Regions from separate parts of the Paenibacillus sp. FSL K6-2862 genome, predicted to be linked through region 1. Evidence: riboswitches for the same ligand, from Rfam matches in the RefSeq annotation. Region 1 holds a riboswitch; each other region holds the start of a gene.

Region 1 (10,045 bases):
CGTACTCATGTTGTTTTCCCCCTTGTCCTGTCCTTGAAAAGTCATTCTTCCGCTCCGGCTACCGCTTCCTCTGTCACGGAGTGCTGGCCCGTGATCACGTAGATCGGATTCAATCCGTCAAAACGGGTCATGTTCAGAATCGGCTTGCTGCGCGCCGTCTGAAGCAGTGTCACGGAGGCGTCCATGCCTGCATCGCGCATGGCCTTCATGCTGTCATGCAGCGTCTCGATTGTCGCTGCATTCACGACGATGCGTCCCTCGGGGCTCAGCCGGGACGCGCACAGGGCGATCAGCTGCGCGAGCTCGCCGCCGCTGCCGCCAATGAACACCGCATCCGGATTCGGTAGTTCGTCCAGCCCTGCTGGTGCTTTGGCATGAAGGACGGTAAAGTCTGTCCGGAATTTGATCCGGTTGGCCTCGATGTTCACGAGGTCACCTTCGTTCTTCTCGATGGCGAAAACCTGGCCCCGCGGCGCCAGCCGCGTGCACTCCACCGCCACCGAGCCGGAACCTGCGCCGATATCCCACACGATGCTGTCCTCGCCAAGCCGCAGCTCTGACAAGCTGAAGGCGCGGACCTCGCGCTTGGTAATCAGGCCCTTCTCCGGTTTGCGCTGATGGAATTCCTCATCCGCAAACCCAAACCCTTTGCGCGGCGCAGGCGCATCCTTGCGGCGCAGCAAAATGACGACGTTCAGCGGGCTGCATTCGGCTACTGCCAATTCGTCCAGGGTGTAATGGCGGGCACGCTCGTCTGGCCCGCCGAGGTTCTCGGCAACGTAGGCATCATACTCGGTCATGCCGAACTGCTGCAGATAAGCCCCAACCGCAGCGGGGCTGTTATGCTCGTCCGTGAGCAGCGCAATTTTGGCTTGGCCATTAATGCGCTGTGCAAGGCCTTTGAGCGGACGACCGTGCACGCTTTCGAGCACGGCGTCGTGCCAGCTCTCGCCAAGCTTGGCGAATGCCAGCTGCAGCGAACTGAGATTAGGCCGGATCTCCAGTTGATCCGGGCCCAGCTTGCGCGCAAGGTACCCGGCGATGCCGTAGAACAGCGGATCTCCCGAGGCAAGCACAACGATGTTGTGCGTGTCCTGCAGCGCTTTTATTTTCACAACCAAGTCGCTTAATCCACTCTTAATCGTGTGTTTCTCTCCCGCAAATGCAGGGAAGTACTGCAGCTGACGTTCACCGCCCACCAGTACATCCGCTTCCTGAATCAGATTCAGGCTATCCGCCGTCAATCCTGCCGCACCTTCTTCACCTACGCCGATGATACGGATTCTATGATTCTTTGCTCCAGCTGCTGTCGTCCAGTTCACTGATTTCCGCCCTCCCCAATTCCATTCCTTTCATCGTGACCAATACCACTTCGACCGTTACCCCGCCTCCGGCATGCTCCAGGCAGTGCCTACAGGCATATGTACATAGCTTTTCAAAATAGGGCAAATAACCCGCCTCAGTCATCATGTCGGCCACTTGAGTCGCCGTGTTGGCTTCCTCGATCGCTTGCGCCAGTTCATCTCCAGCCCCGGTCTCGCGGGCCACGGACGCAAGAAATCCAAAATCCACCGGCGCACTCTTGGAGTGCACCATCATGACCCCTTGGGCCACTTTGGCAAATTTGCCCGGCATCCCCACCAGGCTGATGCGCTTCATGCCCAGTCGTTTCCCGTGTTTGATGGCGAACCCGACAAAGTCACCCATCTGAATGAAGGCTTCTTCGGGCAATTCGGGCATCATTTTCATCGCATATTTCTCACTGCTGCCGCCTGTCGTCAGCACAATGTGATCACAGCCAGATGCCTGCGCAACTGAAATGGCTTGTACCACACTTGCTTTGTATGCAGAGGTGGAGAATGGAACGACCACGCCACGTGTGCCCAAAATGGAGATGCCGCCCAAAATGCCGAGACGCGAATTCAGCGTCTTCTTGGCAATCTCTTCGCCGTCCGGCACGCTAATGACGACCCTCACACCTCTGGCTGTCCCATGTTCGGCAAGCACCTGGGTCACGGCCTCGGTAATCATGCGGCGCGGAACGGGATTAATCGCAGCTTCGCCGACAGGAACAGGCAAGCCGGGTTTGGTCACACGACCTACCCCGATGCCGCCATCCAGCTCCACACCAGGCTCCTCCCGCCAGGATACATGTGCGATGATCTTCGCCAGATGCGTAGCATCCGGATCATCCCCGGCATCTTTGATGGTGGCACAGGTAGCCGTGCCGTCCGTCATCAGTTCCTGCTCGATCAGTTCGAACGAGTGGTCAAAACCCGCGGGCAATGAAACCACAGCCTGTGCAGGGGTAACCCCGGTTAACAGAATCTGCGTGGCCCCCTTGGCAACGGCCGTAGCGCAGGCTCCAGTGGTGAAACCGGAACGCATCGGTTTGTCCGGATCGGGTGCTTCCCCGCTTTTCATGCGTTTCTTTTCCATGGCTTTGAACCTCCCGTCCTTTCTTATCACATTACATAGTAGATGACACTTGGCTCACCGCGTATGCGAAAACTATGGGGTAGCCGCTACGGGTACGGATCGTTCTTCCGATCGCTGTTGTCTCCAGATTTCTTTGATTCCCTTATGTATAGGGAGAATTCCGGAGACAAAGGCGAACGCTGTCGCTTCTACAGAATCGATTCCGTCCCCTTCGCTACTCCCTGCGTCTTTGCATACCTAACAAAGTTCGTGATCAAACCTCATGAGCTAAACAATGTCATGAGGTTTATTATGGGTAACTGGACATTCCATGCTACTAGCAGATAGCTTGGAATGTAGTTACCAAGTTTACGGTTCATGCCATCACAATTTAGCAATTGAGCGATGTTTAAGGATTGAATCTACCTCATGCACTTTATACCCTGCATGCTCCAACATTCGCTCCGGTTTAGTTGATGATTGCTATTCTCTAACGAACTCAGGAAGTGCTATTCGAGCCGATTTCCACACACTGAAAATCTAACGAATCGTAGCGATGCTATTTCACCAGGAATTCGATGCCTCCACCGTTTTTGGCATCTTTGAGCAGAATAGCTTCACTCAGGTTCGTTAGAGTTTAAAACTCATGATTATCTGCGAAATAAGGCTCTTGATGTTCGTTAGTACTGCCCTTGTACTCCCTGCTAGGTACGCTCTAGCTACGCTCAGCGTAGGCTGAAGCAGCGACTAGGCCTTCACTGCCATCAGCGAGATGGCGTTCAGGGCCGCTACCACGATGGTGCTGCCGCCTTTGCGGCCGATGTTCGTGATAAATGGGATGTCCAGCTTGCGCAGCTCATCCTTGGATTCGGCTGCGGACACGAAGCCAACAGGCATACCAATGATCAAGCCTGGCTTGGCTTCGCCTTCTTTTACCAAACGGATCAGCTCAAGCAATGCTGTCGGTGCGTTACCGATGGCATAAATTCCGCCATCGTAGGCCTTGGTTGCTTTGCGAGTCGAGATGATGGCCCGCGTTGTATTCAATCGCTTCGCTTCCTCCATCACATCTGGGTCGGAAATATGCACGTGCACATCTCCACCGAACCCGCGAATACGATCCTTGCTTACTCCAGCCTGGATCATCTGTACGTCGGCAATAACGGATTGTCCTGCACGAAGGGCTGCAATTCCTGCCTGAATGGCATCCGGATGAAACACCATGCTGCGGCCAAGTTCGAAGTCAGCTGAGGCATGAATGACACGCTGTACAACGGGATATTGTTCTTCCGTGAATGGGTGCTCACCCAGCTCCTCGGTAATCATCTCGAAGCTTTTCCCCTCAATCTCCTGAGGCTGTACAGTTAAAGGTTTAAATTCCGTTTTGAAATCCATATGCACTCACTCCTTCAATCGTAATATGATTCAAAATGGGTCTATCCTAATTTGATCTATTCGGGTGTCCTACTCCATCAATACGCGCTTCAACTCGGAGAGTACGCCTTCAAATTCATCAAACACCGTTCCGAATTCAGCTTCTGGGCGGGATATCAATACAACCTGAATGCCAAGCTCCAGCGCAGATTGAATCTTCTCATCTACAGCCCCGGTCTTGCCGCTTTCCTTGGTCACCATCACGGTGGTGGCATAATGCTTGTACAATGCTTCATTCATTTCACGGGAAAAGGGCCCCTGCATCGCAATAATATTGCGCTGTTCCACACCCAGTTCACCGCATTTCTCCATATTGTCGAGACGCGGAAGCATACGGGCAACGAGACGAATATCAGGATCACCGAGCAGATGCTTGGTGAAAATCTGCAGCGTTTTGCTTCCAGTCGTTAACATGACAGAACCTTTGAGTTCTTTTGCCTTAAGAGCTGCTTCCTCATAGGAAGGCACGACATGAAGCAGCGGATGGTCATCGTAGGCAAGTCCCGTCCGCTCGTAACGGATATAAGGAATTTCTGCCTGTCTAGCTGCTTCCATGGCATTGGCATGGGCCTCTTCCGCAAAGGGATGACTTGCATCCACTATGGCACGGCTACCTTTTTCACGGACAAGCTGGACCATTGCCTCTATCGTCAGCCTGCCTGTTCGAACCGGCAGCCCCGCCTCGGACAGACTGTGCGCTGCACTCTCAGTTACAACCGATGTGAGTACGTCCATCCCCTGCTGCTGAATCTGTACAGCCAATTCCCGCGCATCACTTGTACCGCATAACATCAAAATCATGGACGGTTCACCCGCTCCGAAGCAGCTGCGATCTGAGCATGCCCTGCATCTTCTAGTGAGATGTTCTCTCCGTCTCCGCCCTCTTCATCTTGATTATGTAACGCACCTTCGTGGTCATGATGCGAATGGTGAAGTTCTCCGTCGTGGTCATGATGATAATCCAGCGATGCTTCACGGCTGCTCACGGCATGTTCGTGAGTATGATGCTCCTCATTGTGGTGCTCGTGATCATGGGCGTGATGATCGTGACTGTGTCCATGGTCTTGGTCATGATGATGATGGTCATGACTGTGATCATGTGCATGATCATGATGGTGGTCATGGTCATGATCGTGATGATGATCGTGCCCGTGATCGTGATCATGGTGATGGTGGTGATGTTTGGCAGCCTCAAGTCTGAATTGGCAGTTGTCACAGTTGGCCGCTACCCGTCCATTCAATCCTTCGTTCGCGCGTTCCAATACCAGTTCCACCAATTTCGGATGGAATCCAAAATATCCACCGATCTCTACCTGAACTTCCGGATGTGCCGCAGCAAATTCTGCGGTCATCTCATCAATCCGTTTGATCAGCACCCCTGTGAAAAGGAAATAAGGCATGATGACGATTTTCTTCGCCCCGAGCAGGAGACAACGCTGCAATCCATCCGGGAATGAAGGCTGCGTCACGCCGATAAAGCTGCCTTCGGCCCATTTGTACGGTAGCTTCTCCCATAACATCCGGGTCATTTTGAAGAAATCACTGTTGGCATCTGGGTCACTGCTTCCCCGTCCAAGGACAAGTACGGCTGTCTCTTCATCCGTAACAGGAGCGGGTGGAGCCGCCACTGCTGCGCCGCCTTGCTTGGCGGTAACAAGGACAGGCTGTGCTTCCTGCAGACGGGTCTGCATAATTTGTACGACTTTTTCATGTACGCCAATCGGACGCCCATATACGAATTCCACTTGCGGATAACGGATCTTGGCCCGGTCGATGGCATTCGGGATATCAATTTTGGCGTGGCCCGCAGCAAACAAAATAATCGGCACCAATACGAGGCGCGTTGCCCCTTTATCTACACAAGCCGTAACCCCTTCGGCGATGCTCGGTCTTGTTAATTCTAGAAAACAGGTCTCTACCACGGTATTCTCCGGCGCTTTCTCCGCTACCGCTCGTGCAAACTCCATTAACTCCCGGTTTCCCTCTGGATCACGGCTGCCGTGTCCAACCAGCAAAATGGCATTCATCATGGCTTCTTCCTCCCCCGCCTGATCCATAGACCAGGCATCTCAATTTTAGGTTGTGCTTACTTGGTAAACGAGCCTTTCACGAAGGGTAACCTGGTTACCCAATCATTTCGATCTATATAAAAGTGCAATGGAATTTTTCCGGTATAACTACAAACGCTGGTTAAAAAAATATTCAGATGGTAACAAAACTGGCACAATCCCTAGTCGCCGCATACCGGGTTTACTTCCACGGTCACAGGCGCATCGACGTGACGGAAGCCTTGGATTACTCCAACGCGTTTGAAAAATTTATGGAACCTCTCATTCGGGTGTCCTTTTTCCTTGTACTCCGCTACGATTCGCTCCACAATCCCGCCAATCTGATCACCTGGAATCCCTTCGGCTACCGGCTGGGCAGGGTGAGCGTTTCGTCCGAACTTCTTGCCGCCAAGGAACAGGTCGTATCCGCCCTTGCGGTAGACGATACCGATGTCCTCCAGCACGGCGCCGTAACACGCCATGCCGCAGCCATTCAGAGCTACGCTGGTCTCTTTCGGCGCACTAAGTCCGCCTATAACAGCCTGCAAATGATTGGCCATCGGAACAGCATCATCCTTCTCCATATTGCAGAAGTCACAGGCCTTCACCTTGATAACGTCACCGATCGGCACCACGATGAAATTCGCTGCACGCAGTTCTTCTACCAGCTGATCCGGCTCAAAGGTCGGTACCCGCAAAATAATCTGATGCTCCGGCGTGTATTCCAGCTCGCCTTCTTCACTCGCGCATTGTGCCAGCAGCGCCATCTGGGCTGCGGTAAACTTCTTGTTGCCAACGCCAGGCGACACGCCAATCTCAAACAGCGGTGCCTTGCGTCCCGGCTCGGGTGCTGTCCGCACAGCAGCTGCCCCTGCAGCCTGCGTTCCGGCTGGAACACCAGACCCGGCTGCATCCAGCCAGCGGCTGGCCGCTTCGCCAGCGAGCTTGCCGCCTGCCGCAAGCCGCGTCAGTGCTTCGGCAGCCAGTTCGGCTGGACCAGCATGCGGCACCGCCAAGGCAGCACGAGGTGCGCCTTCGACCGCTGCAGGCCGCTCGGCTGCAAGCACCGCGGTGCTGCCGCTCGCTGGCTGAGCAGCAGGCAGGCCAGCGCCCTGCTGCCCTTGCGGGCCCATGCCCGTACTGGCGCTAGCGCCGCGCAGGGCTGGTTCCGCAGCCGGCTGCGCGATCTGCGTATCGCGGGCCGCGCTTGCTGCATCGGCGGAAGCGGCAGAGCGGGCCTCCATCGCACCGAGCGACCAAGGCTCAGCTTCCGTGCGGAGCCGCTCATGCGGTCTGAGCGGCTGTTCCACGGTATTCAGCGTGTATTTCCGCTGATATCCGCGCGGTGTGACCATGAGTCCTTCGTACATCATGGTCGAGGAGTTACCAATGATCACAGTCGTAAGCATGCCGATATCATGATTCAACATGTCTTCCAGCGTGGTCATCACAACATCTTGACGTTCTCGATAGGCACTTTTTACAAGCCCCACGGGTGTCTGAGGACTACGGTACCGCAGCAGCATCTCCTGCGTCTCCACGATCTGGCGTGTCCGGCGTCCACTGCGAGGGTTGTACAGAGCAATGACAAAATCAGCTGATGCTGCTGCTTCAACACGGCGAATAATCGTCTCCCATGGCGTAAGGTGGTCACTCAGACTGATCGTACATGCATCATGCATCACGGGTGCACCCAGCAAGGAAGCACAGGATTGAATGGCAGATACACCCGGGATAACTTCAACGCCAACGCCCGTTTCCGGCTTCCAGCCTTGCTCCATCAGCACCTCATACACTAATCCGGCCATGCCATATACACCTGCATCGCCACTGGAGATTACTGCAACGATTTTGCCCATCTCGGCCTGTCTGACCGCTTCCTGTGCCCGGCTTACTTCCTCGGTCATGCCTGTCCGTACAATCTCCTGTCCGTCCAGGAGTGGACGAATCAGATCAACGTAAGTGTTATAACCAATGATGACCTCACTCTCCCGAAGTGCCTCCAATGCCCGTGTGGTGATATGCTCCATCGCTCCTGGGCCAAATCCGATAATCAGCAGCTTTCCTTGACTCTGCATTGCTTCTCCTCCTCCATCTCCCTGTTCACCCTTAACACGCCAACCACATCTATATCATCGCTACTTTAGCCGTTGTCTGTAGCGAGCTCTTGATTATTGAGTTGCTCCGTGCAGCTCAACCTTCTTATCCCGGCTATTCCAAAACAGTGAAAAAGGACGGCTTGACCGACCTTCTTCTTCGCGGCATGTTCGATTAAATCCAGTTCCAGATCGACTGTAAAAAAACAAAAAAATCCCATCCTTATAACGGATGGGATACGCATGTACGTACACTCAAGAAGACAGTCCACGGCCCTATAGAGGATAGACCTGTGGCTGCATGGCCGCAAAGGGCCTGCCAGGCGAACCGGTTGTTCGCCCGTTTCCTGATTCTTCGTACACCACTCCTTTCCGCGAAGGGTTCGGTGACACATGCAAGGTAGGTCTCCTGGCTCTGGATCATCAGCTTCCTTTTCTGTCTTCCCCGAATGTACGAGTGACCTGGATGAAAAGGGCTTCACCATTACAGTGGCGGGACCGCTCGGGATTTGCACCCGATTCCCTGTTACCTCTTGCTCGACGCAAGAGCACCTTGCTTGTTTTCATGAATGATATTGCTTTCATCATAACATCGCTCAGGAAAAAATGTCCATGCTTATGATGTTTGTCCTTGATTCTATTTTCAGACAAAACAGAAAAAAAGTTCTGATCCAGAACCGATCAGAACTTGAATTATGATATGCATATGAGAAACCCTCATAACAATCTTACTAGATACTATATTAGACTACGTCCTGATCTGCTTATCAGGATTGATCTGCGTGTGCTGCAGCAATATATCGTCCCAGCTCAACGATGAGCGCTCCCATCTTTTCTTCCTCCGGAACAACTCGTGCTTCAATCCCTTCTTCACGCATGGCGTTCGCAGTCACTTTGCCAACAGATGCAGGAATGACACCGTCCCGGAAGGCCTGCTGCATCTGTTCCAGCTTTCCTTGGGAAGCCGCATACGCTGCCAAAAACCTTACTTGGGGACCGCTCGTGAATGCTACGGCATCAACCTCACGCTGCACGATCTCATTCAAAAGCAGTTCCAGTTCAGCCTCTTCCGGCGGTACATGGCGATAAGGCAGAACCTGTCTTACCTCGGCACCCTGTTCTTCCAGCCAGTTGACCAGCTTCGGCGCAGTCTCCCCATGAAGCTGGAGCATGACTTTCTTGCCGGCAAGATCATGTGGCGTGAATTCGCGGATCAGCCCGTCCGTACTGCCATCATCATCCCGGACCAGCGGTACGAGCTTGCGCTTGCGAAGTGCATTCACCGTTTTGTATCCTCTTGCCGCAATTGAAGCTTCCGACAGGACATCCAGCAGTTGACCAGCTATGTCCATATCCTCTGCCATTTCAAATATGGCATCGAGCCCCATGCCAGTAGTTAATACTGCCCAATCGGGTGGATCAGAGATTAAGGATACGAGACCATTACGTATGTTCCGATCATCCAGGAATACCGTTCCCTGTGCTGGCCGCACGAGTGGAATGCCACCCATTTTCTCAACTAACAACGCCATTTCCTTGGATTTACGCGGTCCCGTCAGTGCTACACGTATACCTGCCAAATGTTGAGCCATTCATGTTTCCCCCCAGTTCGTTCGTCCGAACGTCATTCGTTTGACTACAGTATACAGGGTAGTTTCATGGAGGGAAACCACGTTTCACGTCATTTGGCCTGATCTTCTATAACGATTTTTTATGATTGGCATCAGGAAGGCTGAAGCTCGCCCCCCTGCATGTCATCCTTTCCAGTTTCGTCTTCCTGGTCCGAACCACGTCTTTTCTTCTCCTGTTCATGCTGCTTTTTGGATGGTTCACGATGCTTCTCTCCTTGACGTGAAGAGTCTCTTTCCTTTTTACGTGGTCGGAGAAACACGAAAAGAATGATGGGAAAGAGAACTTCGAACAGAATGGCAATCCATGTCCATTCCCGCGTGAAGCGGAACAGTTGAATCGCATTCTTGAAAAACCAAAATGCACATACGAATCCTAACAGTGCAATTGGACCCGTCATGAGCTTCCCGGAAACTTTGG
Region 2 (10,045 bases), 5.9 Mb from region 1:
AAAATTGGATCATTATTAATCCTTATGTAGAAAGTACTAATAGAAGTATTTACTACCCAGTTTTTGTCGATGAAAAGGACAGGTTACTTAGGGGGGCATACTATTCCTTTACTGAATTTGATATAAGCATTAAAAATTCAATGAACCAGTTACAGGGAGGAAGTCTCATTAATTCCCCTACAATTAATGCATTAACTTCTCCAAGCAGTAAAGCCTTCAGTGAATACGGGCCTAAACATATTAATGATTTACTCGGACCTAAGGGAGTATTTACCGTAAAGAATCCAATTTACTGGGGACAAGGCCTCCTTCATTTTGACAAATCACTTAATCCTGGAGTACGACTTACACTCAAAGATGGAACTAATTATAACGTAATCCCCAATTAATTAATAAAATGAGGGGTGACCTATTTGCATTTCCTTAGCCTATTAAAGAAACTACTACTGGCAGCTTTAATAATAGCGATGATATTTCCACCCCCTTCGGCTGTCTACGCTGGAGGAGGGCCGGGAATAAAGCCACCTTTAGAGGCTCCACGTATTGTACCCACCACTCCAGCTAAGTCTCAGAAAAAAGTCAGTCCAGTTGAGGGTAGTGGAATGAGTAATATTGGAGTATATATATACCAATTAGATAATATGAAATGGAGTGTTGATGGTGAATGTAATGGTCAGTTACTTAATAACAATCCTTCTACCAACAAACCCACTTCATCATTAGTTTGTGTAGATCTATCTCTAGATGCTCCAAGTTATAAACCAACAAATTATTATGATAGTCTTGGGCAAAGTCATCCTCGAAGTGAGTTTACCTCAATTTCTTTAAAACCTATGTATATGGATAACACAAATTATTATTTGCCAGGTAAGCCTATCTTAGTAAGCGTAGAATCCTTCAATGACGAATCTGTAAGATTTACTACACAAATTGGTGGGGCCATCGAGCCAACAGCATACAGACCTTATAATCCACCTAAATACTCTGCCGATTACGTGTTTAACACGGATATCTATTGGCGAGCAATCGCCGAAACAACCAAAGAAATCAATCTCACCAATGGCGGTCAACTCAGCATTAACCAATCCAAGCAATTAAATGCAACCGTAAAGACCAAAACCGGTGATGGAAGCTTTGGTGCTGAAACCAATGTTAATAGCGGCAATGGGCGAACGACATGGACTTCCTCCAACCCTGGGGTTGCAACCATTAGTAATTCAGGATTAGTTCAAGCCGTAAGCAGGGGAACTACGACCATCACCGTACTATGGGAGAAAGACGACTTCCAATTAACCACAACCACAACGATTGGCGTAGAAGAAGATCCCGGGAACGGGGGTGGCGGAGGCAATGGGGGCGGCAGCGGTGTTGGATGTTCACCGACAATCGGGCCACCATCCACAGAAACCATCATGAGCATGAGTGACCTTGATCCAAATGCTAACGGTGTAATAAAGTCAGATAACAGAGGAAGCGAGACATTCAATGTACTGAGAGGAATCCCTACTTCCGAGTCACTGTATACCAATGCATTTGCTGACAACTATCTCTTCAAGCAGGCCTGGGCGAAAATGTCGGGCAAAGTTACGTATGATTGCAGTGTTACGCTGTCCTATGACAGGGAGTGGACTGTTCCGGGCCCTGATATCTGTACCGAGGATGGCTGTACGGATGGACCGCCTGTTCCAGCTAATGACACCGTAACCAAACCATACAATTTCCAGATTACACGGGACTACTCGTACTGGAAAATCAACAATCTTGAAGTGTACAAGATCGCAAAAGCGACCATGAAGAATTATGCCCTGCCGGGTGAACTGATCACCATGACTCCATCCGGATACACACCGCCAACTTTGGTATCCAAAAATGATGACAACGTGGAGAGCCACGTCAGACCAGGGCAAACAACGTCTATCTCCTATACCCCACCCAAATTAACAGGCGGGCTGAATGCACCTCCAGATGTGCCGGATGATACATCGCGTTTGAAGGGAATGGCTGAGTCCAACACTCCTCAGGCAAAAGTGAATAATGACTCGGTCATATTCAACAATACCAAGATTATGGACGATGCAGAGGCGACCAAGGATGGACCTACGCCATCCAATATTCCTAACCCTACAACCATTGGCCAGGATGTCCTGTATAAGCCAAATAACATGATTAGTAACACGCTGGTCAACAAAGAAAACACACCAAGTTCCGGTACCATTTATTACGATCTGCTGCCCGGGAATGTAAATGGCGGCGCCAACAAAGATTTCCCGATTAACGGCATTAACACCGTTACCGTGCACACCCCTGTCGTAAACTACGCCCTGGTATCGGATGATCAAGCTCATAATCAGAAGACGGTTCCGGATCTAACCCGGTCAGCACTGATTCTGGAACGTCCATTTATTGTACGTATACCAACGACTGGTCAGCATTTGGACGCAGCAAGTTACCCCGGTTATGGCAATCGGGACTATGCCAAATATTTTCGATTGAAACAGGTGAAATTCCCGTTCGATGTCTACAACGCGGACAGAAGCCAATTTATCCCGGCTAAAACCTGGGTAGATATCCCGGTAAACCAGCTGGACACCAGCTTTTACCTCCCGGTATGGGTAGACGAGGGCAACTATGAAATTGAATTCCGCAACATTGCGGAGAACGCACCCTCCAACTTCACAGAACAGCAGGATGCCAATACCAACCTGGCCCATCACGTAGCTTCCGATACGGTTCCTGTCGAAGTCATCGGTAGGCTATACGATTTTCATGTCACCGACATTTCGGACTATAACTGGGAAAATGTTTTTCGCAAGCAGCCAGGCAGTCCGGAGCCAACGGGAGTCAGTTATTGGACAGGCTTGAATCGTATAGACGGTGACCCTCGTGGCAACCTGGCACCTTTCGTACTGCCCATTCGTCCAGGCAGCCATCCAATACAGGGATTCAAAAATGTGGCTGTAAAAACCGGGTACCATATCAAGTTTGACCTCAAAACGAAAGGTAATATGTTTGGTCAGCAGGATGGGGTACGGATTACGCCAACTTTTCATTTCGTGAACGAGGACGGTACCTCCCGGCAGGAGGTGGATCTGTATTACCACAGAGGACAGGAAAGATTTATCCGTATCGGATCTGCACAGGATTTGGAGAAACGCTTTGTGGTTCTGAATGCCCGTTTACGAAATGTTCCTGGTACCGAAATGGGCGATACCGCCCGTTATCGATACACCTATGAACTGACCAAAGAGGAGCAGAGCCAAGGCACACTGGCAGAATACATGGTTCGTTTCGTCGATCAGATCTCGCACCAGAAAACGTGGGTGGGACGTTATGATTGGATGATCCTGCCCTCATCCATTCGTACATTGATCGGACCCAAAACGGACATCCCGCAAGGTGTTAACTTGGATCGGGCAAATGCAGCCATCCAGCACTGGTATGGAGAATACAGCCTGCCAGCCGATGTATATGCCGTGCCGAAAGGCACGGATATGGAGCCACTTGCGAGACAAAATCAGTTGGATGAAAAGTCCGCTGTGTTTCTGAGAAATGGGTATATCGTAGTCAACTTCAATATTGAAAGTCTACGAAATGGCGATACTGACGCGCCTCATCTCCAGTACATCTATGCACCTCTGATGAATCAGTGGCAGATGGAGGGCTTTCAGAACAATCCGGTCAATACTGAAGGCAATACTTGGCCCATCCAAGACGGGGATGTTGTCTTCTACCATGCCAATCGGTCGAGCAGAAACGACTTCCAATCCCAAGTACCACATTAAAAAAGACAGCAGGCAATGCTTAATACTCGGCTGAGTCACCTATGCTTGCGTATATTGGTTTGCATAGATAGGTCTGCATAGATCGGTTTGCGCACATCGGTTTACTTACATTGTTGTACTTTTCAACATCAGTTCATCATTTCTTATAGTCCTTATAAAGGAAAAGGATTACTCCGGCCGTCACCACCATGACCCGGAATAATCCTTTTTCTTCGCTTCATTATAGAAACCACAATACATCGTACCAACTCAGCCCGTGATGCCTTGGAGGGCATACTCTCGCATCTTATTTTTGATTTCTTTCACCGACAACACCGAAGCCATTAAGTTCCGCGTATAGGGATGACTGGCTGCACGATTCAGCTGTGCACTTTCTAACACCTCAACGACTTCACCCTTGTACATAACCGCAGTGCGATCGCTAACCTGCTGCACCACAGCCAGGTCATGTGATATGAAGATACATGAAATCCCTGTCTCCTCACGCAATTGAACCAACAGGTTCAAAATTTGCTGCTGAATGGAAACATCGAGTGCCGAGGTAGCCTCATCAAATATAATCACATCCGGCTGCACTCCGATCGCCCGGGCAATAACCACCCGCTGCTGCTCCCCACCACTGATTTCGTGTGGATACTTGTCAGCAATCGCAGCAGGCAACCCCACCAGGTCCAGCAAACGATGAATTTCCTTTTCGCCCTGCCTGCGCTTGATCAGTTTATAGTTCAATAAAGGCTCAAGAATAAACGATCCCACCCTCATGCGGGGATTGAAAATCGCAGAAGGTTCCTGAAAAACCATCTGAATCTGCTTGCGCTGCAGTCGCAAAGCCTCTCCTCTTATCAGTGTAATATCCTGCTGACGATAGATAATCTGCCCAGAGGTTGCCTTTTCCAGATGGGTCACACATTTGGCCAAGGTGCTCTTGCCACTTCCGCTCTCGCCTACAATTCCCAGACATTCTCCCGGATACAGCTTCAGGTTGATTGATTGCAATGCTGAATGGGCTCCCTGGCCCCTGGATTCATAGGTTTTACTTAAATTCCTCATTTCCAGAACGGGTATCCTCTCATCTACCATCCGTATTCCCCTCCAATTCAGGTACTGCAGCTAGCAATTCGCGGGTATAAGCATGACGTGGACTTGTAATAATGCTTGAAGTTTGTCCAAACTCAACCAGTGACCCGTTCTGCATCACACCGATGTAGTCTGCCATATGGGCTGCAACAGCAATATTGTGCGTCACAATGATCATCCCTGTTCCCTGACTTGCCCGAAGGCTGGTCAATCGTTTGATCACTTCAACCTGAGTGGTTACATCCAGTGCACTGGTCGGTTCATCGGCAAGCAGCAGTTCTGGCTCCATCGTTACCGCCATGGCAATTGCCGTTCGCTGCTTCATGCCTCCGCTAAGCTGGCCGGGATACATGCTCATCATCCGCTCGGGGTCATCCAGTCCCATCTGTGAGAGCATGTCCACCGCCATAGCATAGGCAGCTTTCTTGGATAGTCCAACGTGTGTACGGATTGCCTCGATGTACTGACTTCCTACTGTACGGATGGGATTCAGATAAGAACCGCTATCCTGAAAAACCATAGCCATCCGCTTGCCGCGTACACCGTGCCAGTCCTTCTGCGAATAACTAAATATCGATTTTCCCTGAAAAACAATGTCTCCCCCGACATACTGCCCACCATTTGGCAGCATGCCAAGCAAAGCTCGAAGCAACGTCGATTTACCACTTCCGCTCTCGCCCACGATTCCGATAATCTCTCCGGCATTCATTGCAAACGATACATTCTGCAGTGCAGGCGAACCGCTCTTATACACTACAGAAAGGCGGTCTACACCCAGTAAAGCGTTCATTATTGCCCAACCTGGATATTGCGATCCAGGAGATAAAAGTCGATCGGATACATCGTCGCACCCTGTACGGCGCTCTTGCTTACAATGTTAATTGGCGTATAGGTAATAAACATGTATGCCGCATCATCCAGAATCATCTGCTGGGCTTCTGCAGCAAGTTCATATCTTTTCTCCACATCGAATTCGGAATGCAGCTGCTGAATCACCGCATCCAGCTTCGGATTGCTGTATCCACCGATGTTCCACTCCGCTCCCGTTTTGAAATAAAAGTCGAGAATATACTGGGGATCTCCAGTAATTCCTGTATTAATGCTGGTCAGAGCCAAATCGTAGTTCCCGCTTTTTTGGTGATCAGTTAGATCCTCGTAAGAGGTCATTTCCAGGTTAATCCCAATCTCCTTGAGTTGGGACTGCATCGCAGCAGCCACAATGGAGTCCGATTCGTAAGCTGAATTGAGGATCAATTGAAGCGTTAGCTTCTGTCCGTCTTTTTCCCGAATACCGTCCCCATCCGCATCCTTGTAGCCAGCCTCATCCAACAGCTTCTTGGCTGTCTCTGGTTCATAGTCATACCCCTTGACCTGATCATAGCCAAAAGGCAGAGCCGAGGTAAACGGGCCTTTGGCCGCCTGGCCGCCCACCAGTGTGTTTGCATACATCTCGCGGTCTATGCCGTACGAGATTGCACGCCGTACTTCCGGCTCGCTTAGCAGCGGGTTTTTCGTATTAAACCATACAAACTGTGTACGCAGGCTCGGGATTTCATCAATCGTATATTGACTCTGATCCTGGAATAATGCCAAGCTGCTTCGTCCCACGTTGCTGGCTACATCGATCTCACCCGATTGCAGTGCAAGGGCACGTGTGCTGTCATCCTTGATATATTTGAATGTAATGGTATCCACATCGGCTGCCCCGTCCCAGTATCCGTCATACCTTTTCACCTCAATCTCCTGATCCGGGGTATAGCCTGTTACCATAAATGGACCTGTAGCGATAGGTTCGCTCTTGAATTGGGATGTATCTGTACTCGTATCCACAATGACAAACAAAGGTTCAGCAATATTGCCGAGCAGGGAGGCGTAAGGCTCCGTTGTTTTGACGGTGAGATCCTGGCCTTCTGCAGTCATGGAAGCCACCGGCAAGGTCGATTGCCCTCTCTCATTCAGCTCCATGGAGCGTTCAATGGACTTCTTCACCGCGTCTGCAGTAACCTTATTCCCATTGTGGAACGTTACACCGTCCCGGATATGAAAATGCCATGTCGTATCATCAATACGATCCCAGCTATCCGCAATTTTCGGTACCAATTTCATATTTTCGTCAAATTGAATCAGAGTCTCTCCTATTGCTGCCCGTGTAAGGGTCCAGCCGTTCCACTCCTCTGCAGGATCCAGATTACTTCCAAGCCAGAATAGCGCTACATTCAGATGAGTCGGTGTACCTGCACTGCCTTTGCCCGCCTCAGCTGCCTTTTCGCCAGATGATGATGAGGTGGAAGTACTTGTTGGGGTTTGGCCACATGCCGCGATAATACATAAGATCAATAATGACAGTATGGTAAGCGTTAGCGTTTTTCCATATCTCGAATTCATTCCCGTTCCTCCTGTTAAGCTGCCTTTTTCTTGGGATCCAGCACATCCCTCAGACTGTCGCCCAGCAAATTAAAAATGATCACCGTGCAAAAAATCGCAAGTCCCGGATAAATCAACAGCCACGGAGCTGTCTGCAAATATCGCCTGCCTTCATTCAGCATCGCCCCCCACTCCGGTTCAGGAGGCTGAGCACCCAGCCCCAAAAAGGACAGGCCTGAGATGGATAACATCATGCCGCCCACATCCATCATCGCCATAACGATAAGAGGAGACAGCATATTGGGCAGGATGGTTCTGGTGATGATCTGAATCTTCCGCGCACCGCTGAAGGCTGCCGCAGCGACATACTCCTTTTGCTGAAGCGAGATCACCAGACTTCTTGCCAGTCGTGCATACTTCGCCCACCATACAACAGCCAGGGCAATTACCGTATTAAATAGGCCTGGCCCCAGCATCCCCACTACTGCGATAGCGAAGATTAATCCTGGAAAGGCCATCAGCGTATCGGATAACCGCATCAGCACTGTATCCGTCAGCCCACGGGCAAAACCCGCGATAACACCAATGGCTACACCAAGCACAAACACAATTCCGATCATCATAAATGTAAGCAGAAGCGACATCCTGGCCCCGTAAAGGAGACGGGATAACACGCAGCGTCCAAGCTGATCGGTTCCAAGCGGAAATTCCGAACTGGCAGGCTGCAGTACCTTGGCAAAATTCGTTGCCAGTGGATCATGCGGTGCAAGCAGCGGCGCAATCATGGCGAGAATGACCCAGAGGAGGGTCAATGAACATAGAAACGTGAACCAGCGATGCTGTGTCAGAATAAGCTTAAATTCTCTCATTCACACATCCACGTCCAGTCGAATCCGCGGGTCATGCAGATGTGTCCAGAGATCAACAATCAGATTCAGCAATACATAGATGGTTGCCATCCAGATGACATAGCCCTGAATCAGGGGATAGTCCCTTGTAAAGATGGCATCCACCGCCATCTGCCCTACACCGGGCCATACGAACAAACTTTCCACAATGGCAGCCCCGCCAAGCAGGGCGCCTGTAGACATGCCCATGAGCGTAACGATGGGCAATAATATATTGGGTAAAATATGCTGCATCATAATGACTCTCTCCTTCACACCTCTGGCTCTGGCCCCCGTTACATAATTCTGGGACATCTCTTCCAGAATCACCGTACGGATCTGCCTGATATATTGGGCGATCAGAGGTAACGCCAGTGTGCATGCGGGCAATATCAGGCTGTTCCAGCCCGAACTCCCCATGACGGGCAGCAGCTTGAGCTGTACGCCAAACACCAGCATGAGCAGCATCCCGAGCCAGAAGCTGGGCATGGACAACCCGGCAAACGAAAACAGGCGTATGACGTAATCCAGCACGTTGTTTCTGTAGACGGCCGACAAAATACCCAGTGGAAACGCAATCAGAATGACCAGCAGCAGGGCACTTCCTGTTAGCCGAAGCGTGGCTGGAAGCCTGGACAGCAGAATGTCGAGCACAGGCCTGTCGTATTTATAGGACGTTCCGAAATCTCCGGTAAGCACCTGTCCCAGCCAGGTTCCGTAGCGTATCCAAAACGGCTGATCCAGTCCCAGCTGGACACGCACCTGCTGTACCAATTCGTCCGACGGAGTGACTCCTGTAGACATGAGCATAAGCCTTGCCGGGTCCCCCGGAGACAGATAGGTCAGCAGAAATGTCAGAAACGAAATGCCAAATAACACGGCTGCCAGCTGAATGAATCTTTTCACAATATATCTACTCACATGTCTGACATCCTCTCCCCAATCTCCAACCCCGCACGTGACTTGTCCATGCATATCAAAAAAGACGTCTCTCTCCGCTAATACCGGATAAGGACGTCTTAAATAAACAGATTTTCAGAAAAAATCATGCTCTCTAAACACCTTCCTATCTCCCGTAGGTACTACTGTGTTGTTAAACTAGGCAGGTCTCCTGGCTCCAGAATCCTCGTCATTGCAGCACCTTCCCGGCCTAAACCAGTGGCATAACGCTGCATGACTCCTCTGTTACAGTGGCGGGACCGCGCCGGCATCACACCGGTCTTCCCTATTAAGCTTCTACCCGAAGGTATAGCACCCAGTTCCACATATTCAATTGAAATGCATTCTGTACCAGTATAGCTGGCTCACAGATAATGATCAAAGCATTTATTCAAATTTGAAATAGCTCATCAGCCTATTCCCGCTCTCTCGAACCTTTGGGGGAGACTCCTGTCACACGCTTGAACATCTTGGAAAATAACAACGGATCCGTATACCCCACGGAGTGGGCAACCTCACTGACCGAAAGCGTTGAGCTCTGCAGCAGCTCTGCTGCGCGATTCATCCGGTATTCAAGAAAAAAGGCCTGTAACGACTTTCCGTACTTCTCCTTAAATAGACCGGACAGATACGTACGATCCAGACGCACGGACTGTGCAATATCAAGGATGGACGTCTTCTGGCTGTACCTGTTCTCCATAAACTTAACTGCTTGTCTGATGTATTCATCCTTGGTGGAAAGGGGCCTCTGCGGCTTGTCCTCATCAGGGGATGAGGAGATCAGTTCGGCGATTAATCGGTACAGCAGGCTCTGGCTAAATACATCTCCACCATTGCGCGATGAGGCCTGAACCATGTCTGCATATAAACCATCCATTACCTTTGGATCCCTGGCTTCGAATACAGGGCATGCTGGACTCAGGTTTGCCCGCTGCATGAAAGTCTTGGCATGTACGCCCTTAAATCCGAACCAAGAGTATGTCCAAGGCTCGTTCG
Region 3 (10,045 bases), 4.7 Mb from region 1:
GATTTTGATATCCTCGATTCGTCCATCCTTGATGTTCATGCGCAGATCGATAATGCCGACAGGGAATTTGCGGGTATGCTTCACATTGCTCTCCGGAGACAACCCATAGTTCCAGTCCCAGTTGCTGTAACGCTCAGCGGAGATTTCCTTGATCTTGTCCCAATCCTTCTCCGTGAGTTCATATTGGGGAACATCCTGCGGCTCCATGCGGAAGATGTGACGCAACAGCTCGTCCCGAAATTGTTCAATGGTCAGGTTGCTGTCAATCAGATCCCGAATGTTGGCAACCCGGCTGCGTACGGATTTGGTGCTCTTGGATTTGAATTTCTCAGGATTAACATTCAGGGATGCCTGAACATGATCCAGATTAAGGTCAAACATGAGCGTTCCGTGACTGAACATGCGTCCGCGGGTGGAGAACTGGGCATTACCCGAGATTTTCTTTTCCCCGACTTGCAGATCGTTGCGTCCAGTCAGCTCGGCATTCACACCAAGTTCCTGCAGAGCTTCCACGACAGGTTGGGTGAACTTGCGGAAGTTGTGGAAGGATTGTCCGTCATCCTTGGTAATAAAACTGAAATTGAGGTTGCCCAAATCATGGTAGACTGCTCCGCCTCCGGAGAGACGACGTACAACCTGCACACCGTTATCTTGAACATATTCGATGTTAATCTCTTCGATAGTATTCTGGTGTTTTCCAATAATTATGGAAGGGCGGTTAATGTAAAACAGCAGATAGCTGTCATCCATCGGCAGATGCTTCAAAATGTATTCCTCAATCGCGAGGTTTACAGAAGGATCTGTAATGCCCTGGTTATCAACAAACAGCATGGTCATTCCTCCATTAATGTATGTGAGGGACGATGATCCCTTATGTAGTGTTGCGCCTGCGAATCAAAATTCCTCTTCTATTGTAATCGAATTGTCGATTGGACACAAAGGAATTGAAGCAGGGAATGGATGGTGTAGGTAAATCAGGATTGACCCGTGACAGTTACGCCATCCATAATAAAAATGACATGCAGAAAGGATGACGGACAAAATGAGCGGTATCATTGAAGTTTTTGGACATGGTGGTGACGTGGAGACTGCTGCGTCAAGATTTGGGGGAAGTCCTGAGGATTTCCTTGATTTTAGTGCAAACATTAACCCTCTGGGTCCGCCCAAGGACGTTCTGAAAGCGCTGGAGCAAGGGATGCGGGCGATACTTCGTTATCCTGATCCTGCACATCGGACATTCAAATCATTGCTTGGCGAACGCCTTGGCCTGTCAGAGGAGTATATATCTATAGGGAATGGAGCTGCGGAAAGCATGGCTTTGATCCTGCTCGGACTCTCTCCACGGAAGGTGGGCACAGTGGAACCGGGGTTCTCGGAGTATCGTTCATTGTCCAAGCAATTTGGGGCAGAAATGCATCATGTTCTGGGGCAGGAAGAGCTCGAATGGCGAGCAGCTCCCGAAGATATCGAGAAGCTGATGGAACAGGTGGACTTGCTGTTTCTTGGACAGCCGAACAACCCCAATGGAGTACAGTATCCGGTTGAAGTATTGCAGCGGCTGGCCCGTCATGCCGAGAAGACAGATACGGTCCTGGTGATTGATGAGGCATTTATGGATTTCATTCCTGAAACGCAGCGACAATCCCTGGCTTCCCGATTACAGGATTACCCACAGGTGATCATCATTCGCTCGATGACCAAGTTCTATGCCATTCCGGGTCTTCGGCTTGGCTATGCGATTGGACGCCCGGATCTGATTCGTGCCATGACGAAGAAACAGGTAACCTGGAGTGTCAACGGCTTGGCACTGATCGCGGGAGAAGCCTGTCTAAGCAGCGGGGAAGCTTTTGAACGGGAGACGTTGGAACAGGTGGCGCTTGAACGAGAGAAACTGGCATCCGGCCTGGAGGCCTGTGGATGCGAAGTGACACGCGGGGAAGCGAACTTCTTGCTGGCACGTGTGCCGAAGCCATGGACAGCAGGAACCATACAGGCGGCTCTGGGGGAGCGAGGGATTCTGATCCGAAGCTGCGCCATGTACCCTGGACTCGGGGAAAGACATATCCGACTGGCGGTGAAGGACGCGAAGTCGAATCTTCGTCTGGTGAACGAAATGAGAAGTGTGAGCGGACAACCGACTCCGGTGCCAACGGGCGGGGGGGTGGAGTAATGGCATTGCCATTCTTGAAGCACTTTACCCATGCAAATGTAGAGCAAAATGAATATACTTCTTCTGCATGGCCCGGGTTAACCATCAGCGCACATGAACGCCATATTCGAGCAGCGATCCCTAACCCGGTAAGCGCCATTTCGAGTGCCGTGTTCGGCGGGGGTATGATCGAGCTGGATCGCATATTCAATATTTATGTAGACAGGCATTATCGTTGTGACGACCCGCCGCGTGATATTGCAGACCTCCTGAGAGGGTGGGAGGAGCGCACAACAGGCTGTGCCGGATTGCTGACAGCGGTTAAGCTTGCTCACACATCGGTTCAGGAATATGTGGGCGAGGAAGCAGGGATTTTGTGCTGTACGACAGCAGGTGTATCCAATGCTGCCCGGGCAGGCTCCGCAAGAACCGTATTTGATGCTGCAGGGAACATAACTAGCCAGGAGGGAATAGCCGCTGAATCACCCTACACTCCCGGTACAATTAATATCATGTTATGGATCAACGGCCGCATGACGCCCGGAGCTATGGTCAATGCCATTCAGACAGCGGTGGAAGCCAAAACGGCAGCACTCTCGGATTGCGGTGTAATGGATGCGGAAAATGGACTGACTGCAACGGGAACGACGACGGATGCCATTGTGCTTGCCACGAGTCAGGTGGAGGGGAAACCACTGATCTCTTACGCAGGAACAGCCACAGTGATTGGGGCAGGGATTGGGCGTGTCGTCTATGATGCCGTTACCGAAAGTTTGCAAGCTGGACAGGCGTGGAAAGAGAGGAATAGCAAGCGATGATATCTCTGAGTCAATGGGCAGACTGGCCCATATGGGCAGGAATGACAGGGGCATGGATTATTTTAGCAGCATACATACTGGATCGCCTCATCGGAGATCCACGTTGGATTCCCCACCCGGTGATCGGCATGGGGAAAGGAATTTCTGCACTGGAGCGGACGATAAGAAAACGAGTGAGCAGCGATCATGGGCTTAAGCGGGCAGGAATGCTATTTCCGATCGTCATTGCGGGTGGTTCATTGGTGCTTACTTGGGGAGTGTTATATATCCTGGGACTTGTTCACCCAGTGATTTCCGTTATCGTTGAAGTGGTACTAATTTCCACCACCATTGCTTCCAAAGGACTGAAGGATGCAGGCATGGAAGTGTATCGTCATCTGAGAGAAAGGGATTGGCCTGCGGCTAGACGTTCACTAAGCATGATCGTGGGGCGGGATACAGCGCATCTGGATGAACCGGAAGTGGTAAGGGGAACCGTGGAGACTGTAGCGGAAAACATCGTAGATGCCATCGTTTCACCGCTGTTCTATGCCCTGATTGGCGGTGCCCCGCTAGCGATGGCCTATCGGGCCGTCAATACGCTGGATTCCATGGTTGGTTATAAAAATGAAAAGTATTTGCATCTTGGCTGGGCCTCTGCTCGTCTGGATGATTGGGCGAACTGGATTCCGGCGCGGCTTACTGCCTTGCTGCTCATTACGGGTGCATGGTTCATGAGATTGAACGCAAAAGGCGCTGCACGCATGGTTCGCCGGGATGCCAGATTGCACCCTAGCCCAAACAGCGGATTCCCGGAGTCGGCCGTTGCGGGAGCGCTGGGCATCAGGCTTGGCGGGTATAACGTCTATCACGGAGTGGCTTCTTTTCGAGCCTATATGGGCGATCAGACACGGCTGATGGAATCAGAGGATATCGTGCGGACCACGCGTTTGATGTTCTGGTCGGCGGGAGCTTTTGTGCTGTTATGCTGGCTGGTAACGTTCGGCATCTGGACAGCAGGAGGTGCGCTGTTATGGAAGTAGATTCCGGGAAGCGTGTAACAGGAACGCGGGAGATCGTGTTTATCCGTCATGGGACAACTTCTTGGAATGTGGAAAAGAGATACCTCGGACATACCGATATTGGTCTCCTGCAGGATGCAGTGCGGGAACTGGCGCCGCTTCGCGAGTCCATTCGCGGGATCACATGGGATGCACTATTTTGCAGTGATTTGCTGCGCTGCCGGCAGACAGTGGAACGAATTGCCCCGGTACAAGCAGGACAAGTACAGTATGATTCGCGTTTGCGTGAGATTGATTTTGGGCAATGGGAAGGCATGACTTACAATGTGCTCAAGGACAATCCGCTCTACCGGGATTGGATTGATGCACCGCAGGATGTGACGCCACCGGGCGGTGAGCCTTGGCAGGCATTTGCTGCGAGGATCGACTCCTTCGTGGAGGAGTGCCTTGTGTCCGTTTCGCCAGAGGAACATTCCGAAGAAAATCATGTTCCTGTGATTGCCGTAGTTACCCATGGCGGTGTCATTCGGTACGCCTTGTCACGCCTCATAACGGAACTGGGATTCTGGGATACGCAGGTCATTCCGGGGCAAGCAATTAAGGTTCGGCTTGAAAAAAGCGGAAATAGCTGGGTTTCAAGCAGGGTGTCTTTTCCGTGAATCGGGTTGTAAGGATGTGCAATATAACCTATAATCACAACAGAAGTGTGACTTCAGCATGAATATATATCTCGTTATGCGCTTAAGCGCTGATGGATGGTACATGCTCACTTGAATGGTTACAATATCAGCGACCACGGGTCCCTTGTGCGAGCAAGAAGAGCTCATCGAGTTAATGCAAACGATGAACGGCACAATGGGTGAAATAGGGAAGCCGGTGTGAATCCGGCACGGTCCCGCCACTGTAAATCAGGACGAGCAGTCCTGTAAGTCAGGTTACCTGCCCTGGACGTACAAACCGGTGTTCCTTCGAGGAAAGGACAGCGTTTCGGGCAATTCTATGTGCATCAACGGCGGGTACGCTGTAGATGTGCAGATCGCCATATGCGAGACGTCATCCCTGATCCTGACGTAAGGATCGGGGATTTTTTTGTTCATATAGGATGAACCTGTAAGCTTTACACTAGACCACTACGATTGCAGTACCGTCTTCCGATCGCTGTTATCCCCAGATTTCTTTGATCCCCTTATTAAAAGGGGAAATCCGGTGATAAAGGCGAACACTTCGTTTCTCCAGATCGGTTCTGCACTCTCCGTTAACGTGTAAATGTTGCAGTTCAAACCTTATATAGGAACACCAAAGTATGGGGAGTAAGAGTTTGAGCATGTTGCAAGAAATAGTACAAATAGAGAAGGGGAGAATGAACAGAATGAACATCAAGAATTGGAAAGGCATGGCGTCCCTGCTGACAGCAGCGATGCTCACACTGGCTTTGGCCGGCTGTGGAAATGCAACAACGAGCGAGGGAACAGGTACGTCTACGCAGCAGCCTGCACAGGAGCAATCCCAAGGCCAGGAGCAGACGGATCTCAAAACACAATATCCACTTACGGTAACGGATGCGACAGGTGAATCCTTCACGTTTGAGAAAGCGCCAGCCAAAATCGTATCCGTATCTCCGGCAGAAACCGAGTCGTTGTTCGCGCTTGGACTAGACGAGCAGATCGTAGGCGTATCCGACTATGACGATTATCCGGAAGCTGCAACGACCAAACCGAAAATGGGCGGTGTGTCGAAGCCCAATGAAGAATCAATTATCGCAGCGGAAGCAGACATCGTATTTACAGGGATCTCCATGAGCGAAGAAGCTGTGACGAAGCTGCGCGAACTGGGAATCACCATTTTCAAAACAGATCCGAAATCGATAGACGATGTCATGAACAACATCGAAACGTTCGGCAAAATCACGGATCATCAGGAGCAGGCACAGGAGCTCATCACGAAGATGAAACAAGATGTAGCGGACATAACCGAAGCGGTTAAGGCTGTGAAGTCGGAAGATCAGAAAAAGGTATATGTTGAATTCTCCCCAGGCTGGACTGTGGGTAAAGGCGAATTCATGGATGAACTGATTACGGTAGCCGGTGGAATCAACGTTGCTTCCGACCTCGTGGGCTGGAATGAAATTAACGAAGAGAACATTATTGCTTCCAATCCGGATGTCATTCTGTACGCCAATGATGTTATTGATGAGAACTCCAAAACATTGGATCAGATCATCAAAGAGCGCAGCGGCTGGGATCAAATCACGGCGGTGAAAGACGATGCAGTTATTGGCCTGGATGCCAACCTGCTGAGCCGTCCGGGCCCACGTGTAACGGAAGGTTTGAAAGCTGTAGCCAAAGCGATCTATCCTGACCTGTTCCAATGAGTAAAAAGCTGGCAGTGTACGGAACAGCCGGAATTCTGCTGCTTGTGCTGACTGTGCTGATCTGTACGGGCATCGGTTCAGTGGCTCTGCCTGTCCGTGACATTGCAGGCATTCTGCTTCATCACATGCCATGGATCGGAGATTGGATCACGCCTGACTGGAGTACGGCAGCCGAGCAGATTATATGGAAGGTCAGGTTCCCGCGGGTACTGCTTGCTGTACTCGTGGGTGCATCGCTGGCCATCGCCGGAGCAGGCTTTCAGGGGGTCCTTCGTAACCCGCTGGCAGATCCGTTTACGCTTGGCGTATCGTCTGGTGCATCGGTGGGCGCTGCTTTTCTGATTTTCTTCGGATTGCAGTATGCACTGATCGGAATCTGGACCTTGCCGCTCGTTGCGTTTCTGACGGGCGTGCTCACATTATGGTTTGTACTCGCCCTGGCTCGTGAAGGGCGCAAAATACCGACGCACAGCCTGATTCTGGCGGGTGTGGTGATGCAAAGCTTTCTGGGAGCGGTGGTCTCCTTCCTGTCGACCATGTCGAAACAGACGATTAACGAAATTATATACTGGACGATGGGAAGTCTGGCTCTGCGTGGGTGGTCGTATACGGCCATCCTTTTCCCGTATTTTATACTGGGTCTGATTTTCCTTTGGAGCCGTGCCCGTTCCTTGAATGTTCTTGCACTGGGTGAACGGCAGGCTGCACATATCGGTGTCCAGGTGGATGGTCTGAAGCTATCTGTCCTTGCCGTAGGAACGCTGCTTACTGCCGGGGCCGTCTCAGTTTCGGGTGTCATTGGATTCGTCGGTCTTGTCATTCCGCATATTCTTCGTCTAATCGTTGGGCCTGACTATCGTTTGCTGGTTCCCTTGTCCGCGATTGGCGGAGCCATCTTCATGGTATGGGCCGATACGATTGCACGCTCCCTGCTGGCACCGACCGAAATTCCGCTTGGTGTGGTGACGGCCTTTGTGGGAGCCCCTTTCTTCGCGTATCTGCTGCATCGGAATAAAAAGCTGCGAAAAGGGGTGATGCCATGAGTACAAGCATGAGTAAAAGCATGAGTGCAAACATAGGTACAAGCGTTACCTCAAACGATCCACTGATTGAAGTTACTGGAGCAGGCAAAATGTATGGTGAGCACCAGGCACTGCATAACGTGGACTGGCGTGTCACAGAAGGCGAATGGTGGGGTGTCGTTGGTCCAAACGGAAGCGGGAAATCAACGCTGCTCCAGCTCATTGCCGGAACCGAACAGCCTGGTGCAGGCAGCATTCGGATTGCAGGGCGGGAGATTACCTCATACACTCGCAAAGACCTGTCCCGCATGATCGCGGTATTGCAACAAGATGGCCTGCCTGCCATCTCCTATCCCGTCAGAGATGTGGTGGAGATGGGACGTTATCCTTATCAGAATTGGCTAGGCAGGGAATCCACGGATGGAGCGGCCGTGGTGGACCGGGTACTGGAAGAACTGGGCTTAACCGAAATGGCCGACAGGCCGCTCGATGCACTCAGCGGCGGGCAGAGGCAGCGGGTGGCGCTCGCCAAAGTCATGGCCCAGGAGCCCCAATTATTATTGCTGGATGAGCCAACCACATTTCTTGATATCCGATATCAATTGCAATTCATGGAGCTATTATCTTCCTGGCGGCAAAAAAACAACATTACCATTGTGGCTGTGCTGCACGATCTGAACCTTGCTGCGCAATTCTGCGATCAGATTCTCGCTCTGCGCGAGGGCATGTGCGTAAGCAGTGGAACACCCCATTCGCTGATGACGGAAGAGAACATTCGGGATATCTTCCGGGTGAACCCGGCCATGGTCAATCATCCCGATACTGGATTGCCGCAATTGTTGCTGCGGCGAGAACACGAGTGAATGAACAGCGGGGAGACCCTATATTTTGATGAAGGAAGTGCTGGCGGTATGAATAATGAACAGACGTTGGAACAGTTAATCGATCGGATCGTGGGTCCTAATGAAGAAGTGGCGGCGGAAGCCTCGGCACATGTGGATTCATTAACGAAACCGCCGGGAAGTCTCGGCAAACTGGAACAGCTGGTTATTCGACTTGCGGGGATAACCGGCGAGGCTCGCCCTTGTCTGGATCGCAGGGCCGTCATCGTAATGGCTGCCGATCACGGCGTCGTTGCCGAAGGCATCAGTGCGTTCCCGGCAGAGGTAACGCCGCAGATGGTTCATAATTTTCTGGCAGGAGGAGCGGCCGTCAACGTTCTGGCGCGCCATGCAGGGGCAGATGTCATCTGTGTGGACATTGGCGTGAATGCCGATCTGGAACACCCGGACCTGGTCTCCCGCAAAGTACGCAAAGGTACAGCCAACATGGCGCAGGGCCCAGCCATGAGCCGTGATGAAGCGATCCAGGCGATTCTTGCCGGAGCCGAGGTCGTGGCGACTGAAGTCGCCAAGGGAACCCGGTTATTTGTCACCGGTGAAATGGGTATCGGAAATACTACGGCGAGTGCTGCAGTCATGTGTGCTTTAACCGGAACGGCACCCGCATCTGCGGTTGGTCGGGGAACAGGGATGGATGACGCAGGTTTGCAGCGCAAAGCTGCTGTAGTCAGCCGGGCACTTAGTGTAAATGCACCGGATGCAGACGATGCCCTGGATGTGCTTGGCAAAGTGGGCGGATTGGAAATTGCCGGACTGACAGGTGTCATCCTTGCAGCGGCAGCTCATGGCTGCCCTGTGGTGGTGGATGGGTTTATCTCCACTGCAGCGGCACTGATTGCGAGACAGCTTGCTCCGGTCAGTGTGGAATATATGATTGCTTCCCATACCTCGCATGAAAGTGGACATGCTGCGCTTCTGCGCGAACTTGGCCTCAAACCGATGCTGGATCTGGACATGCGGCTGGGTGAGGGGACAGGTGGTGTGCTCAGTCTTCATCTAATCGATGCGGCTTGCCGTATTCTGAATGAGATGGCCACATTTGCAAGCGCTGGTGTCTCGGGAAGCTCGAATGAGAATGAGACCGCGGATGAGTCATCAACAGCTGCTTCGGCGGTTCGGGGAGAGGTATCTCCATGAGTGTACTTGTAACGGGCGGGGCAAGGAGCGGCAAAAGCTCCTTTGCCGAGCGTCTCTGCATGCAGCGTTCCTCCGAGGCCTGGTATGTCGCAACCGCACAGGCGTATGATGACGAGATGCGTGAACGGATACGTCTGCATCAGAATCAGCGGGATAAAGTGGGCTACCTGTGGCATACCGTGGAGGAACCCTTGGCACTGCCAGAACTCATTACAAGAATGGGGGAATCGCATACAGGATCGTCAGCTCCGACCATTTTGGTGGATTGCCTGACGCTCTGGTTGACGAACGTCCTGCTTACCCATGAGCAAGAACCTGAACAGGTTGTTCTGGATCATATGAATGCGCTGGTAACTGCCATTGAGTCCTATCCCGGACTGCTAGTCTTGGTTACGAATGAAGTGGGCGATGGTATCGTACCAGAGTATCCGCTTGGCAGAAGGTACCGAGATCTGGCGGGCATATTGAATCAGCGAGTCGCTGCCATCTGCCGCGAAGTATTTCTGGTAACGGTAGGGATTGCGATGGAGCTGAAGAGCAAGGAGTATCGCTTATGAGCCATGACGGTAACAACAGCCCGCATAATCGTGAGGAAATGACCAGTGAAGACCACCTGAATCAGATAAACGAGGGGCCTGCTCAGGG

Evidence for each region. Region 1 has a riboswitch for cobalamin ahead of cobJ (precorrin-3B C(17)-methyltransferase). Riboswitches for the same ligand answer to the same signal wherever they lie in the genome.
Region 2: another riboswitch for cobalamin. It lies ahead of nikB (nickel ABC transporter permease); the one in region 1 lies ahead of cobJ (precorrin-3B C(17)-methyltransferase).
Region 3: another riboswitch for cobalamin. It lies ahead of MHB82_RS06795 (ABC transporter substrate-binding protein); the one in region 1 lies ahead of cobJ (precorrin-3B C(17)-methyltransferase).

The regions. Positions count from the first base shown of each region.
Region 1 covers NZ_JBBOSN010000001.1:6,155,972-6,166,016, forward strand. Annotated here, with positions in the region: gene cobI (precorrin-2 C(20)-methyltransferase) at 1-9, opposite strand, end outside; gene cbiE (precorrin-6y C5,15-methyltransferase (decarboxylating) subunit CbiE) at 42-1,322, opposite strand; gene MHB82_RS27870 (cobalt-precorrin-5B (C(1))-methyltransferase) at 1,285-2,439, opposite strand; gene MHB82_RS27875 (precorrin-8X methylmutase) at 3,166-3,813, opposite strand; gene cobK (precorrin-6A reductase) at 3,883-4,653, opposite strand; gene MHB82_RS27885 (sirohydrochlorin chelatase) at 4,650-5,879, opposite strand; gene cobJ (precorrin-3B C(17)-methyltransferase) at 6,083-7,978, opposite strand; cobalamin riboswitch at 8,379-8,567, opposite strand; gene MHB82_RS27895 (uroporphyrinogen-III synthase) at 8,764-9,588, opposite strand; gene MHB82_RS27900 (GerAB/ArcD/ProY family transporter) at 9,720-10,045, opposite strand, start outside.
Region 2 covers NZ_JBBOSN010000001.1:268,491-278,535, reverse strand. Annotated here, with positions in the region: gene MHB82_RS01265 (S-layer homology domain-containing protein) at 1-389, shown strand, start outside; gene MHB82_RS01260 (DUF5704 domain-containing protein) at 840-3,782, shown strand; gene MHB82_RS01255 (dipeptide/oligopeptide/nickel ABC transporter ATP-binding protein) at 4,032-4,778, opposite strand; gene MHB82_RS01250 (ABC transporter ATP-binding protein) at 4,852-5,649, opposite strand; gene MHB82_RS01245 (ABC transporter substrate-binding protein) at 5,649-7,244, opposite strand; gene nikC (nickel transporter permease) at 7,259-8,092, opposite strand; gene nikB (nickel ABC transporter permease) at 8,093-9,016, opposite strand; cobalamin riboswitch at 9,195-9,384, opposite strand; gene MHB82_RS01230 (AraC family transcriptional regulator) at 9,465-10,045, opposite strand, start outside.
Region 3 covers NZ_JBBOSN010000001.1:1,486,987-1,497,031, forward strand. Annotated here, with positions in the region: gene MHB82_RS06770 (lipoate--protein ligase) at 1-831, opposite strand, end outside; gene cobD (threonine-phosphate decarboxylase CobD) at 1,043-2,170, shown strand; gene MHB82_RS06780 (adenosylcobinamide amidohydrolase) at 2,170-2,967, shown strand; gene cbiB (adenosylcobinamide-phosphate synthase CbiB) at 3,009-3,989, shown strand; gene MHB82_RS06790 (histidine phosphatase family protein) at 3,980-4,627, shown strand; cobalamin riboswitch at 4,800-4,928, shown strand; gene MHB82_RS06795 (ABC transporter substrate-binding protein) at 5,338-6,339, shown strand; gene MHB82_RS06800 (FecCD family ABC transporter permease) at 6,336-7,382, shown strand; gene MHB82_RS06805 (ABC transporter ATP-binding protein) at 7,403-8,224, shown strand; gene cobT (nicotinate-nucleotide--dimethylbenzimidazole phosphoribosyltransferase) at 8,273-9,400, shown strand; gene cobU (bifunctional adenosylcobinamide kinase/adenosylcobinamide-phosphate guanylyltransferase) at 9,397-9,957, shown strand; gene cobS (adenosylcobinamide-GDP ribazoletransferase) at 9,954-10,045, shown strand, end outside.